DNA from 3 places in the Arthrobacter sp. Soil761 genome. Region 2 is predicted to be linked to each of the others. Evidence: riboswitches for the same ligand, from Rfam matches in the RefSeq annotation. Region 2 holds a riboswitch; each other region holds the start of a gene.

Region 1 (6,327 bases), on a different contig from region 2:
CGCGACGATACCGATGAACATGTTGGGGAAACCGAACAGCGAACTCTGCCACGTCTGCATGACCTGGCCGCAGGAGATCCAGGGGTTCACGTCGCAGACGGTGGTGTGGTTGGGGTCCTTGAGGACTTCGAGCTTTTCCAGGACCAGGGTTCCGGAGGCAAGCCAGCCCACGATTCCGGTGATGACCAGCAGCCAGCCGAAGGGCCGGTTCCGGGCCATCCGCGGAACGCCTGCGGCCGCAGTGGCCTGCGGATCCGTGGCCCTTTCCGTTTCATGGGCGCTGACGGGGGAGATGCTGGGCATGGGTGTGGCGTCCTTTTCGTCCGGTGCTCCTGAGCCTGATTGTAACGCCGGCGGCTGGTGCCGCCACACAGGAATGGGAACGGAAGTGCCTGCCTCCGCGGCGATCCGGCGCGGGTATGAGAGAATGAACGTGGCTGGAAGCCGATCCACATTCGGACTCCGGTCCGGTGGTATGTTCCCAAGACCGCCAATGATGGGCAGGGCAGGCTTCGGATTCTTCCGGCACTCCCGCCACTCCATTGGGCGGCACCTGGTTGTGGCACGCAGAACAACGGGTTTTCAGAACATCCACCGGCTCCCACGGGCTGCCGCACCCCAATGACGGTGCGAACCTGGGAGTATCCACGTGACTTCTGTCAACGCCTGCGGGTTTTGACAATATGTGCCCCAATGGGTGCCGGATGTGGCGGTACGTCAGGGGCAGGAGTGTTGCCACATATGGACAATGATCAGGAACTGGCCGTTAACGATGATGCACCGGCTGCCGAGGCTGCTGCTGCACCCAAGAGGGCTGTACGTACCCGCCGGAAAACGGCTCCCAAGACCGAAGAAGCCGTGACGGATGCAGCGGCCACGGCGCCGGAGGCAGCCGCCCCTGAAGTAAGCGGCGACTCGCCGTCGGCGGAAGCCGCCGCGGCGACCAAGGCCCCGGCCCGCCGCACCCGCGCCCGCAGGAAAGCGGACGCCCCCGAACCCCTGCCCGCCTTCGCTGATGACGCAGAGGCAACCGCTGCCGCCGGCACTGCGCCTGTTGATGCTGCGTCCGTTGATGCCCCGGCACCGGCCGTGGCCGGTGAAGACGCTGCCGCAGCACCTGCTGCCACGGCGGACGCCGAAACCAAACCTGTTCGCCGCCGTCGGGTAGCCACCCGCAAGGCCGCGTCCCCGGCTGCCCCGCCCGCGGCGGAAGCCGCGGCAGCGGACGCCGTCGCTGCAGAACCAGCAATCCCGGAAGCCCCGGCACAGGAACCGGCCCGGGAGGAAGCTGCCGCCCAGGAAGCAGCTCCTGCGCAGGAGCAGCCCCAGGAACCCGTCGCGGCCGCCGAGGCTGCCGGAGCCCCCGGGCCTGCCCGGGAAACCCCCGCTGTGGCCAAGGAAGAGCACGCTGCGGTCAAGGAACAGACCGCCCCCGCCGCGGCCGCCAGCCCCTTTGGTTCCCTCTTCCTGGAGCCTGCATCGCCCACATCCGTGCTCTTCCAGGCCCCGGACCTCAGCACCGTGGTCCGTCCCGCAGCACCCGCCGTCGAGGAACCTGAAGAGGAAGAAACCGACGACGGCGACGATTCCTCCAGCCGCCGCCGGCGCCGCAGCCGCGGCCGCAGGGGCCGCAGCCGCGTCGGCGACAAGGCGGACGAGGACATCGAGGGTGGCAGCGCCGAGGCTGACGCCGAGGACGAGGCCGACGAGGACAGCGCCACACAAGCCGAGGACGGCGTGACGTCCCGCCGCCGCCGTCGCCGCCGCCGCGGTGACCAGGACCTGGAGCTGACCGGCGGGGAAGGCGACGACCCGCCCAACACGGTGACGAGGGTCCGTGCCCCGCGCGCGGTCAGTGAAGCGCCGGTCAACAACCGGGTCACCAGCGTCAAGGGCTCCACCCGCCTTGAGGCCAAGAAGCAGCGCCGCCGCGAATCCCGCGACACCGGCCGCCGCCGCACCGTCATCACCGAGGCCGAGTTCCTGGCCCGCCGCGAATCCGTGGACCGGCAGATGATCGTCCGCCAGCGCGACGACAGAATCCAGATCGCCGTCCTTGAAGACGGTGTCCTGGCCGAGCATTTCGTATCCAAGACCCAGCAGGACTCGCTCATCGGCAACGTCTACCTGGGCAAGGTCCAGAACGTGCTGCCGTCAATGGAAGCTGCGTTCGTGGACATCGGGCGTGGCCGCAACGCCGTGCTGTACGCCGGTGAGGTCAACTGGGAAGCCGTCAACCTCGAAGGCAAGCAGCGCCGCATCGAGAACGCGCTCAAATCCGGCGACACCGTCCTGGTCCAGGTGACCAAGGATCCCGTCGGCCACAAGGGCGCCCGGCTGACCAGCCAGATCTCCCTTCCCGGCCGCTACCTGGTCTACGTGCCCGGCGGCTCCATGACCGGCATCTCCCGCAAGCTGCCCGACGTCGAACGCAACCGCCTCAAGCGCATCCTCAAGGACCGCCTGCCCGAGCACGCCGGCGTCATCGTCCGGACCGCCGCGGAAGGTGCCTCGGAAGAGGAACTGACGCACGACATCAACCGCCTGCGCGCCCAGTGGGAAGGCATCGAAAGCCAGTCCCAGTCCACCAAGATCCTGGCCCCGGAGCTGCTGTACGGCGAACCGGACCTGACCATCAAGGTGGTCCGGGACGTCTTCAACGAGGACTTCTCCAAACTGATCGTCTCCGGTGAGGAGGCCTGGGACACCATCGAGGCCTACGTCACGTACGTGGCGCCGGACCTGGTGGGCCGCCTCGAGAAGTGGACCAAGGACCAGGACATCTTCTCCGCCTGGCGCATCGACGAGCAGATCCACAAGGCCCTTGAGCGGAAGGTGTTCCTGCCCTCCGGCGGCTCCCTGGTCATCGACCGCACCGAGGCCATGACCGTGGTGGACGTCAACACCGGCAAGTTCACCGGCAGCGGCGGCAACCTCGAGGAAACCGTCACCAAGAACAACCTGGAAGCTGCCGAGGAAGTGGTGCGCCAGCTGCGGCTGCGCGACATCGGCGGCATCATCGTGATCGACTTCATCGACATGGTGCTCGAATCCAACCGCGACCTGGTCCTGCGCCGCCTGGTGGAATGCCTGGGCCGCGACCGGACCAAGCACCAGGTTGCCGAGGTCACGTCGCTGGGCCTGGTCCAGATGACCCGCAAGCGCATGGGGACGGGCCTGCTGGAAGTCTTCGGCGAGCAGTGTGAGGCCTGCGCCGGCCGGGGCGTAGTGACGCACGACGATCCCGTGGAGCACCGCCGCGCCAACATTGTGGCGGCCGAGCACCACGTCCAGCGCGCCGACAGCCGCCCCGAAGCCCGCGGGGAAGCCCACCGCCCCGAAGGGCAGCGGGCCGATGGCGGCCAGCCCGGAGTCCGTCCCGAGCGCAAACGGCGGCGGGGACGCGGCGGCCAGCAGCCCGAGGCTGCCCCGGCGCCTGCTGTCCACGTCCACACCGTCCTTCCGGACCCCACAGACGCAGAGCGGCACGCAAAGGCAGAGGCCACCCGGCTTGCCCTGGCGAACATCGCGGCTGCCGCCCATGCGGCCCACCTGCATGACGATGAGGTGGCAGCCACCCGGCAGGCACCGTCCGCCGAGCCTGCGCAGGCCCCTATTGAAGAGAAGCACGACGCCGATGGCCCGGCACGCCCCGCAGCTGTCCTGACCTTCGGCGGCGAGGAAGTCCCGCTTCCCTTCGTGGAGCACGCTGAGGACCAGCATCCCAGGCCCGCCCTCACGCTGGACCGGCTCGCGGAAGCCTTTGCCCACCTCGGCCAGCCGGCTTCCCCCGTGGAGAACGCGCCCGCCAAGGCCGCAGACACGGTGAAGCCGGCCGAACAGTCAGCGCCCAAACAGTCGGTGCCCGAACAGCAGCCCGGCGGGGGAGCGGAGGCGCGTGCCGCCGTGGAAGCTCCGGCGGAAAAGGACTACTCCGACCACACGCTGGAGCAGTCCCGGCAACGCAGGCCGCGGCGCCACCGCGCTGCCAGCCGTGCCCAGGGTGCCGCAAATGAAACCGTTGTCCAGCACCACGAGAACGTCCAGGCGACAGGCGCGGGGCACTCGCACGCAGCCAAGGCCCCGGACACCGCCAAAGCACAGCCCGCTGCGGCGGAGCCCGGCAAGCCGGCAGGGGAACCGATCATCCTCGGCGTCGGCGTCCCCGCCTCGGAGCTCTAAGCCAGGGCGCAGCCAACGCGCCACCCAGGAAGTCCCCGTCGTGCGGACTGTTCCCCCATGAATCCAGGGGGAACAGTCCACGGGCGGGGACTTCCTGCATGCGCGGGTGCTGTCACCTTTCCGCCGGGTACGCCCCAGCGGCTACTCTGGAACCCGACACGGGGTGCCGCGCAGAAGGCCGGCTGAGATCCACACCCGTTGAACCTGTCCGGCTAGTACCGGCGAAGGGATGTCTGTTGTCTTCGACCCTCTCCATGCCCCTGCCCACAGCGTCCGGCGTGGCCCCCGCGCTGCCTGGGGGCCGCGATGTCCCGCGCGTCCTCTCCATTGCAGGCTCCGACCCGTCCGGCGGGGCCGGGATCCAGGCGGACCTCAAAAGCATTGCCGCCCATGGCGGATACGGCATGGCCGCGATCACGGCACTCACGGCGCAAAACACCCGGGGCGTGCAGTCCGTCCACGTCCCGCCGGCCGGCTTCCTGGCCCAGCAGCTGGACGCGGTCAGTGACGACATCAGCATCGACGCCGTCAAGATCGGCATGCTGGGCGACGAGTCGGTGATCCGCACTGTCCGCCAGTGGCTCGGAAAGGCCCGTCCCGCCGTCGTGGTCCTGGACCCCGTCATGGTGGCCACCAGCGGCGACAGGCTGCTGAAGGAATCCGCCGAAGCCGCGCTCCGGGAACTGCTGCCCCTTGCCCACCTCATCACCCCCAACCTTCCCGAGCTCGCGCTGCTGCTGGGCACGGAGCCGGCGAAGGACTGGGACACCGCGCTGGACCAGGGCAGGCGCCTGGCGGAAGCCACCGGAGCCACCGTGCTGGTCAAGGGTGGCCACCTTTCAGGCCTCGACTGCCCGGATGCGCTGGTCAACACTTCGGGCCTCCTGGGGCCGGACGTGGTGGAAGTGCAGGGGAAGCGGGTTTCCACGCGGAACAGCCACGGGACGGGCTGTTCCCTGTCCTCTGCCATGGCAACAGTCCAGGCCCGTTTGGGCAATTGGGAGGCATCACTGCGAACGGTCAAGCCCTGGCTGGCCGGCGCACTTGAGAACTCCGGCCAATTGGAGGTGGGCCAGGGGAACGGCCCCGTACACCACTTCCACCACGTGCGGCCGGTCCTGGAGGAGGGCGGCTTCGCGGCCCGGTTGTGGTCGGAAGCCCAACAGGACCTGGCGGACATCTACGCACTGGACTTCATCCACGGCCTGGCGTCCGGAGACCTTCCGGAGAAGGACTTTGCCTACTACCTGGCGCAGGATGCCCTCTACCTGAACGGCTACTCCAGGGTGCTGGCACGGGCCAGCGCGCTGGCCCCCTCGGAGGCCGAGCAGCTTTTCTGGGCCGGATCCGCGCAGCAGTGCCTTGAGGTGGAATCGGAACTCCACCGCTCGTGGCTCAGCACCCGCCCGGCCCCGAAGGGCCTGGGCCCCGTCACCAAGTCATACGTGGACCACCTCACGGCAGCGTCGGCGTCGGGCAGCTATGCCGTCCTCGCCGCCGCCGTGCTTCCCTGCTTCTGGCTCTACGCCGAAGTCGGCGGGAAGCTCCACGCCCGGTTCCTGGCCTCGGGCGAACCGGACGGCCATGCCTACGCGGCCTGGCTCCGGACGTACGCCGACGAGGGCTTCGCCGAAGCAACCCGCAAAGCCATCGCCATCGTGGATGCAGCCGGACGGACCGCGCCGGACCATGAGAGGGCGGCGATGGTGACGGCGTTCAAGCAGTCCTGCCGCCTGGAAGTGGAGTTCTTCGACGCGCCGAGGCTGCATTCCTGACCCCCGCGGGCCGGGCCCGGCTATGATGGTGGAGCACGGTTGCGGCGGTTCCTGCCGGGCTGTGGTTACTACCACAGCCGGCCCGCCTGAACCAGCCTCATTTGCGGCCGAAGATGGATTTAGCGTATTCTTGATCTTCGGTGCTTACGCCAACACTTGGGTTACGACCCCACGGCGTTGAGGCACAGCGAGAAACCAAGCTTTTAGCAAGTCGGTTCCGCACGCAAATTTTGTAATAAACGTCGAGAGAAGTGAGTTCCCAAGTGGTGTACGCGATTGTCCGCGCAGGCGGCCGCCAAGAGAAGGTTTCCGTTGGAGACTTCGTTACCCTGAACCGCGTCGCCGGTGGAGCCGGCAGCACCATTGAGCT
Region 2 (6,327 bases):
GTTCCGGAGCACGCTCAGGCGCGCAAGCGATTCCAGTGGAAGCCGATCGCGGGCTATCTAATGCTGGCACTGGTGACCAACGGGCAAATCTCAAGATCGCGTAGGGGCGGGCTTGTTGGTTTCAAATCAAGGAAATCAACGACCGGGCATCCATTTCTACCCTCTCAGTCTAGCTGCAAGGTCGCAGAAACACGTTTCGGCCCGCCTGCCGCGGCCGCCGCCGCTTACGGGATGAGCTCGAAATGGATCTCGCGGGTGGTGATGTCCGAGGAAACCAGCCGGACCCGGACCTTGGTACCCGACTCCAGCCCGCCGGCGCACCGGGCAGTGACCGCGGGCTCGGCAATCTGGATAATGCCCGAACTTCCGCTGCCGTTTCCGTTCTTCCCGTTGCCGTTTTTCACCGTCCCGGTCCCGTTTCCATTCCCGTTTCCGTTTTGCGGCCGGGAGCCGGAAATCACGATCGCATCGAACTCCTGCCCGATGTGGTTCAGCAGCAGCGCGGCCTCAACGGTGTCCAGGGCCAGGCGTTCCATCCTGGACGCGAGCTGGTCCGATCCGGCCATGATGCCCGGCAGGAGCGGCAGGGCTTCCCGCGCCCAGTCCGGAACATCCCCGCCATTGCTGAGGGCCTCGCAGATCACCAGCACAAAGCGGTCCACCAGGCGGCGGAGCGGCGCGGTGGTGTGGGCATAGGCCGCGCCGATGGCAGACTGCACGCCGTCCTCGGGGACCGTTCCGTCAAAGGCGGTATAGGAGGCGCCCCGGAACAGCATGCCGGCGGAATGCATGATGGCCAGCTGGCGGGGATCGGTGGGATCCAGGGAACGCAGGTATTCGCCGTAGCTGACTTCACCGTCCCAGGGCCTGCCCAGCACCTCGGTCTGCAGCCGGAAATGCTTCAGCGACCGTTCGTCCGGGGCGGGCATGGTGCGCAGGATTCCCACCTTGCCCTCCAGCATGAGCTGCGCGGCGGCCATCCCGGTCATCAGGGAAATCTGCGCGTTCCAGTCCTCCACGGGAAGCTGCGGTACGGCAGCAATGCGGTAGCCGCCGTCGGGCAGTTGGACAATTTCCTGCTCGGGCATGTTGAGGCTGGCCCCGCCGCGTTCCCGCTCCAGGGCCACCCGCTTCAGGCCCACCTCGCGGAGGAGCCGCAGCACCGGCGAGGCCGTCCCGGCGTCGAGGTCTTCCTGCGCACCCTTGTAGCTGAGCTTGTCGCGGCTGCGGACCCGTGCCCGCCTGACGCCCACCGACACAACCGTTGCGTCGCCGTCGAGCGCGAAGTCCCATATGAAAGCCGAACAATCCTGGCCCGGCAGCAGGCTTCCTGCCCCCTCGCTGATCACTTCCGGGTGCAGCGGAATCCGACCGTCCGGAGCGTAGAACGTCTGGCCACGTCGCCGGGTCTCGGCGTCCAGGGGACCTCCCGGCGCAACAAACGCCGGCACATCGGCGATCGCGTACATTACCCGGTAGCCGTTCCCGTCCGGTTCGATGAACACCGCCTGGTCCAGGTCCGTGGAGGAGGCCGGATCGATGGTCACGAACTGGACGGCGGTCAGGTCGTAGGACGGAAGCTTCAGCGCTGCCACAGCGGCCCGGGCATCCGCCACTGCCTCAGCCGGGTACGGTCCCGGCAGTTCAAGTTCGGTGCGCAGCAGGCCCAACGCCTCTTCCAGGGCGTTCGTGTGGTCATGGACGTTTGGAGCCAGCCGATGATGTGACACAAAAGTCAGCGTAGCTCCAAGTCCGCCGATATGGCATCAGGCGGCGGCGGCGTCCAATGCGTCGAGGAGGGAGGCGGCAGCGGCGGCGGGATCGGAGGCCTCGGTGATGGCGCGCACCACCACGATCCTGCGCGCACCGGCTTCCGCCACCTGGTGGACGTTTCCGTGGTCAATGCCGCCAATGGCGAACCAGGGCACGGGGTCCGCCGCCTGCCGTGAGGCCTCGGCGGCATACTTCACCAGGTCAGTGCCCACGGCGGACCTGCCGGGTTTGGTGGGGGTTGCCCAGACCGGACCCACGCAGAAGTAGTCCAGCCCGGCTGGTCCGGCAGTTGCTGCCAGGGCGGCGTCCACCTGCCCGGTGGTGTGGCTGGAGAGCCCGATGGCGGCGTTGCCGTTGACCAGCGTGCGCGCCGCCGCCAGCGGCAGGTCCTTCTGGCCGATGTGGAACACCGGTGCCCCGGAGAGGACGGCGATGTCCGCACGGTCATTGACCGCCCACAGCTTTCCGTGCCGTACCGCGGATTCCTTCAGCACCGCCAGGAGGTCCAGTTCCTCGGCCGCCTCGATGGTCTTGTCGCGCAGCTGGATGATGTCCACGCCACCGGCGAACGCGGCGTCAACGAACTCCGCGAAGTCGCCGCGGTCCCGGCGCGCATCGGTGCAGAGGTACAGGCGGGCTGCCTTCAGGGCGTCGTTGTCCCGTGAATTGACGACTTCGGTGGCTGGAGCGTGGTGGCCGGCGGGAAAGGAAGGGGTGGACACATTCATGCGTGCAAGCCTAGTTCCTCTAAACTGGGCTGGTACTGCGGGAGCCCGCGGCGGCTGTCACAAAGCGCCGGGCTGAGAGGGCGTCAGAGCCGACCGCTTGACCTGATCCGGTTAATGCCGGCGTAGGGAAGGAACCCACATGCGTACCCCCTTCACCCATCACCCCGGGTCCGCCCGCAGCTCCATTCCCTCCACCCTCCGGGCCGACGTTGCCGTCATCGGCGGGGGAGTGGTGGGGCACGGCATTGCCTGGGAGGCGCAGCGTTCAGGGCGCTCGGTGGTCCTCATTGATGACGCGCCCGGTACCGGCGCCAGCTGGGCGGCGGCCGGCATGCTGGCTCCCGTCAGCGAACTGCATTACCAGGAGGAAGAGCTCCTGGAACTGATGCTTGACGCATCATCGCGCTGGCCCGGGTTCGCCGCCGGGCTGGGCAGGGCAACGGGCGCGGATTCCGGATACCTGACGACGCCGACCCTCGCCGTGGGTGCCGACGCGGCCGACCGCCGGGCGCTGATGGACCTGCGCACAGTCCAGCAGGCCAACGGGCTGGCGGTGGAACCCCTGACCGTGCGGGAGGCCCGGAAGCGTGAGCCGCTGCTCAGCCCGGCCATTGCGTGCGCACTTGATACCCCGGCGGACCACCAGGTGGATCCCCGGCGCCTGGTGGCCGCCTTGCGGCTGGCCCTGGCCGGCGCAGCGCAGGAGCAGCCCCAGCTGGCGGTTGCCGGGGCAGTGGAAGGTTTTGCCGTGCCGGAGCGGGCAGCCGGGCTGCTGTGGGAGGGCGGAACGGTTTCCGGGGTCCGCCTGGCCGGGGGCGGCACGGTGCTGGCAACGGAGACCGTGGTGGCCAATGGCCTGCAGGCGGGGGCGCTTGACGGCCTGCCGGACGGCCTTGAGCTGCCGCTGCGGCCCGTGCACGGGGATATCCTGCGCCTTGCCGTTCCCCGCCACCTTCAGCCCTTGGTGACGTCAACGGTGCGCGGCCTGGTCCACGGCATCCCCGTGTACATCGTTCCCAGGCAGGACGGGACCGTGGTGATCGGAGCCACGCAGCGGGAGGATGCCCTCTCCGATGCCGTGAGTGCCGGCGGTGTCTACCAGCTGCTGCGGGATGCGCAGGCTCTGGTGCCCGCCGTCGCTGAACTCGAACTCATGGAATGCACCGCCCGCGCCCGCCCCGGTACCCCTGACAACGCGCCGCTCCTGGGCCGGGTGCCGGCCGCTCCGGGCGCCGGGGGAGGACAGGCCGGGCACGTCCCCGGACTCATCATCGCCGCCGGGTTCTTCCGGCACGGAGTCCTGCTCACTCCCGCCGCGGCGGCCATCTGCAGGGAACTGCTGGACGGCAGGGCCGATCCCCGCTGGGGACCCTTCAGCCCGGACCGGTTTTCCAGGCCGGCAACGGCAGCAACAAGCCCCCACATCAAGGAGACTGCGTGAACATCACCCTTAACGGAAACCCGCACACGGTGGCCGACGGAGCTTCGATCACCACGCTGGTCAGCGAGGTCACCGGACGCCCGCTGGCGGACAACGGACAGGCGACCGACGGCGGGAAACTCGGCGTCGCCGTCGCGCACAATGCCCAGGTGGTGCCGCGCAGCCAATGGTTCGCCACCGCGCTCGCCGACGGCGACGACATCGAACTTGTTACAGCAGTACAGGGAGGCTGACGCCATGACCGAAACCAGCACCATCAACCCTGCAGGAAACGCCGGTGCCGGCGACGCCCTGGTGATCGACGGCGTCGCGCTGGGTTCCAGGCTCATCATGGGCACCGGGGGAGCGCCCAGCCTCGATGGCCTGGGCGCGGCGCTCCTTGCCTCCGGCACCGCGCTGACCACCGTGGCCATGCGGCGCTACTCCACGGCTGAAACCGGCTCGCTGTTCCAGCTGCTGGTGGATCATGGAATCCGGGTCCTGCCCAATACGGCCGGCTGCTTCACGGCCAGGGACGCGGTCCTTACCGCGGAACTGGCCCGGGAGGCCCTGGAAACAGACTGGGTGAAACTGGAGGTCATCGCCGATGAACAAACCCTCCTGCCGGACGCCGTGGAACTGGTCGAGGCCACCGAGCAACTGGTCAACCGCGGCTTCAAGGTCTTCGCCTACACCAACGACGATCCCGTGCTGGCCCTGCGGCTGGAGAACCTTGGAGCCACCGCCGTCATGCCGCTGGGTGCCCCGATCGGCACCGGCCTGGGGATCCTGAACCCGCACAACATTGAGCTCATCGTTTCCCGGGCCTCCGTGCCCGTGGTCCTGGATGCCGGCATCGGCACGGCATCCGACGCCTCCCTTGCCATGGAGCTGGGCTGCGACGCCGTGCTGCTGGCCACGGCCGTGACCCGCGCCCAGAACCCCACGCTCATGGGAGAAGCCTTCAAGCACGCGGTGATCGCGGGCAGGATGGCCCGGGCGGCCGGGCGCATCCCGCGCCGGGAGCATGCCCTCGCCTCATCCGCCATGGAAGGCCGGGCCGAGTTCCTCTAGGCATCGGCCATTCACTTAAATGGCTGTGGCCACCACCCGCCTGGGTGGTGGCCACAGCCATATGCCTGGGAGCCTGCCAGCGACGGCTCAGCGCCGCAGGATCGCAGTGAGCCGTTCCGCATCATGGCGCGCCCGCGTACGGCCAAAATAGGCGACGGCGGCGATGGCGGCAGCAATGCCCAGAACGATGGGCAGGACCCAGGGAAGCCAGGTCAGCCCGGGCAGGTAGCCGAAACCGGCCGCCATCAGAATGATCCACACCAGCGCCGCAGCACCCGCGGCGACGCCGGCCGGAAGCGCCGCACCGTACTTGGCGTGCCGCTTGTCATTGGCCCAGACGACGAAGCCGCCGGCGACAGTGGCCAGCACCACGATGGACAGCGAAAGCATGGATCTCCTTGGAACCGGGGACTAGAACTGGCCGAAACCTACGCGCCGAACCTCTTCGGCACCGATTTCCACATAGGCAAGAGCGTTGCCCGGAACAATGATCAGGCGTCCTTTTTCATCCTTCAGGCGAAGTTCGTTGCCTCCGGTGATGGCTTCGCCAACAACCTTGGCCACAGTCTCCGCGTCCTGGTCCGATTCCAGCACGATCTCGCGGCCAACGTTTTGAACGCCGATCTTAATTTCCAAGGGGGCCTCCCAGCCTGTGAAGTTCGTCGATGATGTCTTATTTGTAGTCTAGGACTCTTTGGGGAAGCGAGAGATTCCGCGCCAAGCTAAACGGTAGATGAGGTCACTGGCCACGTTGAGGTCCAGGTTGCCGTCCGTTTCCAGCCAGTACCGCGCGCTGACCTGCGCCATTCCGGCCAGTCCGCGGCCAAGGAGTTCGGCCTCGAGGTGGGGGAGCTTGGTGTCCTCGGCAATGACCCTGGCGATGGCGTCGGCGAAGGTCCGGTTGAAGGTTTCCAGCCTGGAGCTGACGTCGGGGTCGTTGATCAGGTCGGACTCGAACACCAGGCGGTGGGCCTGGTCGTCGCTGGCGATGAAATGGAAGTAGGCGCGCATGACGGCCTGGACCCGTTCATCGTTGTCCGTGGTGGAATTCAGGGCACCCAGCATCAACTCGGTCAGGGACGCAAGGTGGCTCTCGAGCAGTGCGAGGTAGAGTTCCCGCTTTGACGGAAAGTGCTGGTACAGCACCGGTTTGCTGACATGGGCGGTCTCTGCAATTTCATCCATGGCCGCGCCGTGGTAGCCGTTGGCCACGAACACCTCCTGGGCGGCGGCAAGCAGCTGTGCGCGGCGCTCATCCCGGGGCAGCCGGGCGGACCGATGGCCTGCGGGGCGGGAGGGAGTTTGCGGTTCGGCGGCGGGCGGGCGGTCAGC
Region 3 (6,327 bases), on a different contig from region 2:
CCAGGGTGAGTTGCTGCCTCATGGCGCCACCGCTTCCGCCGCGGCCATCCGCAGTTCGGCCCCGCCCAAGGCCTGGGTGAATTCGGCGTCATGGGTCACGGACACCACGGCAGTGCCGGCATCCAGGAGCTCGGACAGGAAGGACGCCAGCTCGGCCCAGGTGTTGGCGTCCTGCCCGAACGTGGGTTCATCCAGGACCAGGACCTGCGGGCTGGCGGCAAGGACGGTGGCCACGGACAGCCGCCGCTTCTCGCCACCGGAGAGCGTGTAGGGGTTGGCGTCCACCAGCGCGGTGAGCCGCAGCCGCTCCAGCAGTTCGTCCACCCGATCCCCGCCGTGGCCCAGGTGCCGGGGGCCGAACAGCAGTTCGTCAAGCACCTTGCCGGTCACGAACTGGTGCTCCGGCTCCTGGAACACCGTCCCCACTCGGGAAATCAGCTGATCCGCCTTCCACCGGTACGGGTCAATGCCGGCACCGCGGCTCAGGTCCATGGTGGCGGAGACCTTTCCGGACACCGGTTCCAGCAGCCCTGCCAGGGTCAGGGCGAAAGTGGACTTACCGGCGCCGTTGGGACCCGTCACGGCGAGCGCCTGCCCGGCGCGCACCTGCGCGGCCAGGCCTTCCTGGACCGGTGACGGCGGAATCTTCCTTAAGCCCTTGCGTCGGGGACGTTCGCGGGCGACTCCCAACTGTTCGGCCGCGAGCAGGAGGTTTCCCGTGCCGGGGGCCGGGACCACCGCCCGGGCACGGGTTGCCGGGACGTAGCCGGGGACCCACACACCGGCGGCGGCCAGCATGGCCCGCGCCTCCGTGAGCACCTGGTCCGGCGGCCCGTCCAGGAGTACGGCAGGATCCGCGGCGGAGCCCGGCTGCAGGACCACGATCCGGTCCACCAGGTCCTTCCACACGGACACCCGGTGCTCCACCACCACCAGCGTGGCCCCGGTCTTGTCCAGGCACCGCGCCACGGCATCGCGGACCTCCAACACGCCGTCCGGGTCCAGGTTGGCGGTTGGCTCATCCAGGAGGATCAGGCCCGGGCGCATGGCCAGGATGCCGGCCAGCGCCAGGCGCTGCTTTTGCCCGCCGGACAGGGCCGACGTCGGGTGGTCCAGCGGCAGGTGGGACAGTCCGACGTCGGCAAGCGCCTCGTGCACGCGCGCCCAGATTGCTTCCCGTGGGACGGCAAGGTTTTCGGCACCGAAGGCGACGTCGTCCCCCACCCGCGACAGGACCACCTGCGTCTCGGGGTCCTGCTGCATAAGTCCGGCGCGCCCGCGCTGGGCGCGGGGCACGGCGCCGTCAACCAGCAGCGAACCCGACTCGTCGGCGTCCCCCGCCTCGCCGCCGTCGTCGTTAATGTCCCCCAGCACCCCTGCGAGCGCATGCAGGAGCGTGGACTTCCCGGCACCCGAGGGGCCGAGCAGGAGCACCCGCTCCCCCGGGCTGATGTCCAGGTCAAGCGCGTGGACGGCAGGCTTGGCCCTGCCGGCATGCCGCCACCCCCAGCCCCGGGCTGTGACGGCGGCAGGGCGGACGGTGCCGCCGTCACGCTGGGCTGGTGCCATCAGGAGAAGACAGGCTCCGTGGCGGCCTTGCGCGAAGCGAAGGAGCTCAGCACGCCCGTACGCGCCAGGCCGCGCGTGGCCAGCCAGGACAGGGCGCCGGCGAGAATGGCGCCGGAGAGGGTGGTCAGCACGATGTACGCCAGCTTGTCCGCACCGGAGTAGGCGATGTTCCAGCCCCACGGTGCGAACGAGTCATTCAGTCCGCAGAAGAATCCAGCCGCGGCGCCTGCCAGCAGGGAGACGGGCAGGTTGAACTTGCGGTAGACGAAGATGGCGAAGATGATTTCCGCGCCGAGGCCCTGGATGAAGCCGGAGAAGAGGACCGAGGCACCGTACTGGGAACCCATGAGGAGTTCCCCGGTGGCGGCCACGGTTTCACAGAACAGGGCGGCTCCGGGCTTGCGGATGATGAGCATTCCCAGCACGCCGGGAATCATCCAGCCGCCCGCCAGCAGCCCGGTCAGGGGCGGGTAGGCGGCATTCATGGGGGCAGAAAGCGCGGCTGCTCCCTGGTCCCACGCCCAGAAAATGACGCCGCCCGCGATGGCCACCAGCGCGGCGACCACGATGTCCACGACGCGCCAGGACTTACTGGTGGTCTTCTTGATTGCTGCAGTACTCATGTGATCCTCCTGGGAAACAGGAGGGGAAAGTGGACCCGGCTGACGGCTGTTGCCGTGCAGCCGCGGCACTTTGAGAACTCGACTCCCTTGCGCCGGTACTAACCGGATCAGGTTCGAGGGTCTGCGGCTGTCCGCACTCTCAGCGCCCACCTGCGGTGCCCGGCTTGTGCCAGGATGTCCGACGGCGGCGCTCCCCTGTCGTTATTAGTGGTGCTTTTGGATGGGTAAGGCTTTTTGAACTGCCCTTCCGGGCGTGGTCAAGTTTACACCTGGCGGGGGTAGATTGAGGGCCATGAGCGCCATTCCACCGGATGTGACCGGATTCGATCCTGATTCCGCCGACGCCCAGCTGGAGGGGTCACTGGAAGCGTCGATCGCCCGCATCGAGGCGGAGGTCCGGGAGCTCCAGTTCCCCGGCTTTTCGCTGGATGACGCGTTGAACCTGGGCCTGCTCCTGGTGGAGCTGGGCAAGGAGCGGTCCCTTCCCATCGCCATCGACATCACCAAGGGCGAGCAGGTCCTGTTCCACGTCGCGCTCCCGGGCGCCACGCCGGACAACGGGCACTGGATCCGCGCCAAGCAGCGCACTGCCGCCCGGTACGAGGTGCCGTCACTTTTGGTGGGGCTTCGCGGCCGGCTGGGCGGCGGCCGGATCGAGGACAACGCCTGGTTCGATCAATCCCGGTATGCAGCCCATGGCGGCGCCTTTCCGATCTACGTCACCGGCGTGGGCGCCGTGGCCACGGTGACCGTCTCCGGGTTGCCGCAGCTGCAGGACCATGACCTGGTGGTTGAGGCGCTGCGCGACATCCTGGGGTCGTCGCTGCGGGATTAGGCGCCGGTTGACCTGCCGCCAACAGGAAGCCTGCTTAGCTTTTATTAGTAATCATGCTTACTATATTGGTTCCCGGGTTTCGAGGAGGACAGGGCATGGGAGTCACCATGGGCGGTCCCGCGTTCGTTCCCGTCACCAGCGCGGCAGACCAAGGAGCACCATGAGAATCCCGGAATCCAGAGGCCCCCTCAGCAACGCCCTGTTCGCACTCCTTGCGCAGGCTCCGGCCGAAGCCGGGACGGGGCTGGACGGGCTGTACCACCTCGCGGCACGGCAGGTGGCCGGCACTAATGACATCATCGGCGACGAGGACATCCAGCTGGCCCTCTTCTGCCTCTACGAGCTCCACTATTCCGGCCTGGCCGGCGTCTCCGACAACTGGGAGTGGGAGCCGGCGTTAATCCGGGTCCGGCAGCTGGTCGAGGCACCGTTTGAGGCAGCCCTCCGTGCTGCCGCGCACCAGGCCGCCGCAGACTTCGAACTGCCTGCCGGTGCCCTGACCAGCGACCAGGTCGCCGACGTCCTGTTCGGCCTCGCAGCCACGGACACCGGGCCCAGCGTCTCCCGCTACGTCGCCAGGAGGGCGGGCCTGGACCAGCTCCGGGAGTTCCTGATCCACAAGTCGATGTACCAGCTGAAGGAAGCCGACCCGCATACATGGGCCATTCCGCGGCTCAGCGGACGGCCCAAGGCGGCCCTGGTGGAAATCCAGGCGGATGAATACGGCGGCGGCCGCCCCGAGCGCATGCACAGCGCGCTGTTCGCCCGGACCATGCGCGGTTTGGGCCTCGACGTCAGCTACGGCGCGTACGTGGATGCCGTCCCCGCCGTCTCCCTCGCGTCCGTCAACCTCATGTCGCTGTGCGGCCTGAACCGGCGGCTCCGGGGTGCCATCACCGGCCACCTGGCGATCTACGAGATGACCTCCTCCCAGCCCAACCGGTTCTACGGCAACGGATTCCGCCGGCACGGTTTCGGCGCGGACATCACCCACTACTTCGATGAGCATGTGGAGGCCGACGCCGTCCACGAGCAGATCGCAGGCCGGGACCTCGCCGGCGGCCTCGTCGAAGCCGAGCCGGAACTCCTCGCGGACGTCCTGTTTGGGGCCACTGCCGCCATGGCCCTCGACGGCCGGCTGTCCGCCCATCTGATGTCCTCATGGGAAGCCGGGGCATCATCGCTGCGGGCGGCCGTACCGGCGGCAGCATGACTACGACGAAAGCGGTGCAGGCATGAAACCCGGACAGCATGGAACAGGATCGGACATGGACCACGAATCCGCCGCGGGCTCCATCGTGGTCTGCCCGGACGGGCCCCTGATCGTCAGGGGTGATTTCGAGATCGTCACCCCATCCGGGGACGCGGTGCCCCGCGACCGCAGGACAGTTGCGTTGTGCCGCTGCGGCGCCTCGGCCATCAAGCCCTACTGCGACGGCACGCACAAGATGATCAAGTTCCGCACCGAGCCGCCCGCGAAGTAGTCCAACAAGCCATTTAGTCCAACAACCTGCCTGCAGCACGCCACGGCCTTGCCCGGACCGGCACGGGCGTACGGCTAGGCTGGAGGCAGTCCGTTTTCCGCCCGCAAGGAGTAATAGGAATGAACCTTTTCATCAAGCTGCTCGGAACCGGGGTGAGCCTCGGCGCAGGCCTGGCCGGCACCAAGCTGGTCAACACCATCTGGGAGAAGACCACCGGGCAGAAAGCCCCCACCGGCAAGAACGAGGATGTCCCCACCAGCCTGCGTTCGGCGTTGACCTTCGCGCTGATCTCGGCGTCGGTCAGCGCCATCATCCAGGTCCTGGCCAACCGCGGCACCCAGCGCGCCATCACCCGCTTCGCCAAGTCGCAGGACATCGTCTAGCTCCCGGCATTACCCGCCGCCGTCGGGGCTGTCTTTCCGGGCAGCCTCGGCGGCGGCTTTTTGCACCACGGCCTCCAGCTCGTCGGCCGTGAGCAGCTCCCGGTGCAGGTGCTTGGTGCGGTACCCCGCGCGGCCCACCATGTGCGCGGACACCGGTACGGTGAGCAGCTGGAAGATCCAGGCAACCACCAGGACAGGCCATACCCACCATGTCCGCATCTGCAGTCCAATAGCCGCCAGCAGCAGGAACAGGCCCAGGACCTGCGGTTTGGTGGCCGCGTGCATGCGGCTCAGCAGGTCGGGGAAGCGGAGCAGGCCGATGGCGGCGCCCAGGGACATGAGCGCCCCCACCACCATGAATACTGCCGAGACGGCGTCGATCCAGCCGTCGGGACCGGACAAGTCAGGATTCATCGGGCTTCACCCTTCGGTCCGCCACAAAACGGGCCACGGTGACGGACCCGATGAAGCCGATGATGGAAATGGCCACCACCGGCATGAGGTTGTTCAGGTGCCGGTTCACGGCCATGTCGATGCACAGGGCTCCGGCCAGGATGGCCAGGAGGACGTCGGCCGCCAGCACCCGGTCCAGCAATGACGGGCCGCGGGCGATCCGCATGATGGCACCGGCCGCAGCAAGCGAGAAGATGACGGCTGTAACAGCCAGGACAACATGCATCACGTGGCGGCCTCCATTCGGACGGCTTCGAGTTCCTCCGGGCTGCCCATGATGCGGATCAGGCCGGCCTCGATGGACCGGACTTCGTTCCGCAGGCCCTCCACGTCCTGCTTGGAGGCGATGTTGAGCGCGTGCAGGTAGAGGGTGGATGTGGAGCGGTCCACCTCGACCACCAGGGACCCCGGGATCAGGGAGATCACGTGGCCGGTGGCGGTGACGATCAGGTCCTGGTGGCTGCGCAGCCTCACCGCAACGACGGCGTTGGTCACCTTGGGGCCGCGGACCGTGGCCAGGTACAGCACCTGGGCGCTGGCCACCACCACTTTGCCCACGAAGGCAAGCGCGAAGGGAACCGCGTAAAGGATGTTGAACCGGCCGCTGAGCTCCACCGGCGGAAGGTAGAACAACCGGGCCACGCCCACTGCCAGCAGGGCACCGAAGAGGAGGTTCCCGGGGCTGAAGTCCTGCCACAGGGCGCCCCAGACAATCACCAGCCAGACCAGGAGAGGCAGTTCCTGGCGCAGGGAGATGCGTTTGCGGCTCATCGCATACCTCCCACGGCAGGCGTGGCGGGAACCGGGACATCAGGGCCCAGGACTGACTGGATGTACGGGGTCCGGTCCAGCATGTCCCGCGCTGCCCGGTCCGAGAGCCCGAACAGCGGCCCGGCAAAGACGGTCAGGGCAACGCCCAGCGCCACCAGGCCCAGGGTGGGGCCCACCATGGTGCGCGGCAGGAGGGTCACGGTGTTCAG

The links. Region 2 has a riboswitch for thiamine pyrophosphate ahead of thiO (glycine oxidase ThiO). Riboswitches for the same ligand answer to the same signal wherever they lie in the genome.
Region 1: linked by a shared signal. The riboswitch ahead of thiD (bifunctional hydroxymethylpyrimidine kinase/phosphomethylpyrimidine kinase) and the one ahead of thiO (glycine oxidase ThiO) in region 2 are both predicted to bind thiamine pyrophosphate.
Region 3: linked by a shared signal. The riboswitch ahead of ASG79_RS13855 (ECF transporter S component) and the one ahead of thiO (glycine oxidase ThiO) in region 2 are both predicted to bind thiamine pyrophosphate.

The regions. Positions count from the first base shown of each region.
Region 1 is NZ_LMSF01000012.1:514,297-520,623, reverse strand. Features, by position in the region: gene ASG79_RS10525 (vitamin K epoxide reductase family protein) at 1-303, opposite strand, end outside; gene ASG79_RS10520 (ribonuclease E/G) at 742-4,182, shown strand; TPP riboswitch at 4,332-4,429, shown strand; gene thiD (bifunctional hydroxymethylpyrimidine kinase/phosphomethylpyrimidine kinase) at 4,437-5,957, shown strand; gene rplU (50S ribosomal protein L21) at 6,221-6,327, shown strand, end outside.
Region 2 is NZ_LMSF01000032.1:36,784-43,110, reverse strand. Features, by position in the region: gene ASG79_RS21685 (RNB domain-containing ribonuclease) at 225-1,730, opposite strand; gene thiE (thiamine phosphate synthase) at 1,767-2,501, opposite strand; TPP riboswitch at 2,529-2,648, shown strand; gene thiO (glycine oxidase ThiO) at 2,641-3,942, shown strand; gene thiS (sulfur carrier protein ThiS) at 3,939-4,175, shown strand; gene ASG79_RS21665 (thiazole synthase) at 4,180-4,995, shown strand; gene ASG79_RS21660 (hypothetical protein) at 5,083-5,385, opposite strand; gene ASG79_RS21655 (DUF3107 domain-containing protein) at 5,407-5,631, opposite strand; gene ASG79_RS21650 (TetR/AcrR family transcriptional regulator) at 5,680-6,327, opposite strand, start outside.
Region 3 is NZ_LMSF01000023.1:372,706-379,032, forward strand. Features, by position in the region: gene ASG79_RS13845 (energy-coupling factor transporter transmembrane component T family protein) at 1-22, opposite strand, end outside; gene ASG79_RS13850 (ABC transporter ATP-binding protein) at 19-1,569, opposite strand; gene ASG79_RS13855 (ECF transporter S component) at 1,569-2,192, opposite strand; TPP riboswitch at 2,259-2,399, opposite strand; gene ASG79_RS13860 (heme-degrading domain-containing protein) at 2,485-3,027, shown strand; gene ASG79_RS13865 (iron-containing redox enzyme family protein) at 3,188-4,240, shown strand; gene ASG79_RS13870 (CDGSH iron-sulfur domain-containing protein) at 4,296-4,511, shown strand; gene ASG79_RS13875 (DUF4235 domain-containing protein) at 4,631-4,894, shown strand; gene mnhG (monovalent cation/H(+) antiporter subunit G) at 4,904-5,308, opposite strand; gene ASG79_RS13885 (monovalent cation/H+ antiporter complex subunit F) at 5,298-5,573, opposite strand; gene ASG79_RS13890 (Na+/H+ antiporter subunit E) at 5,573-6,118, opposite strand; gene ASG79_RS13895 (Na+/H+ antiporter subunit D) at 6,115-6,327, opposite strand, start outside.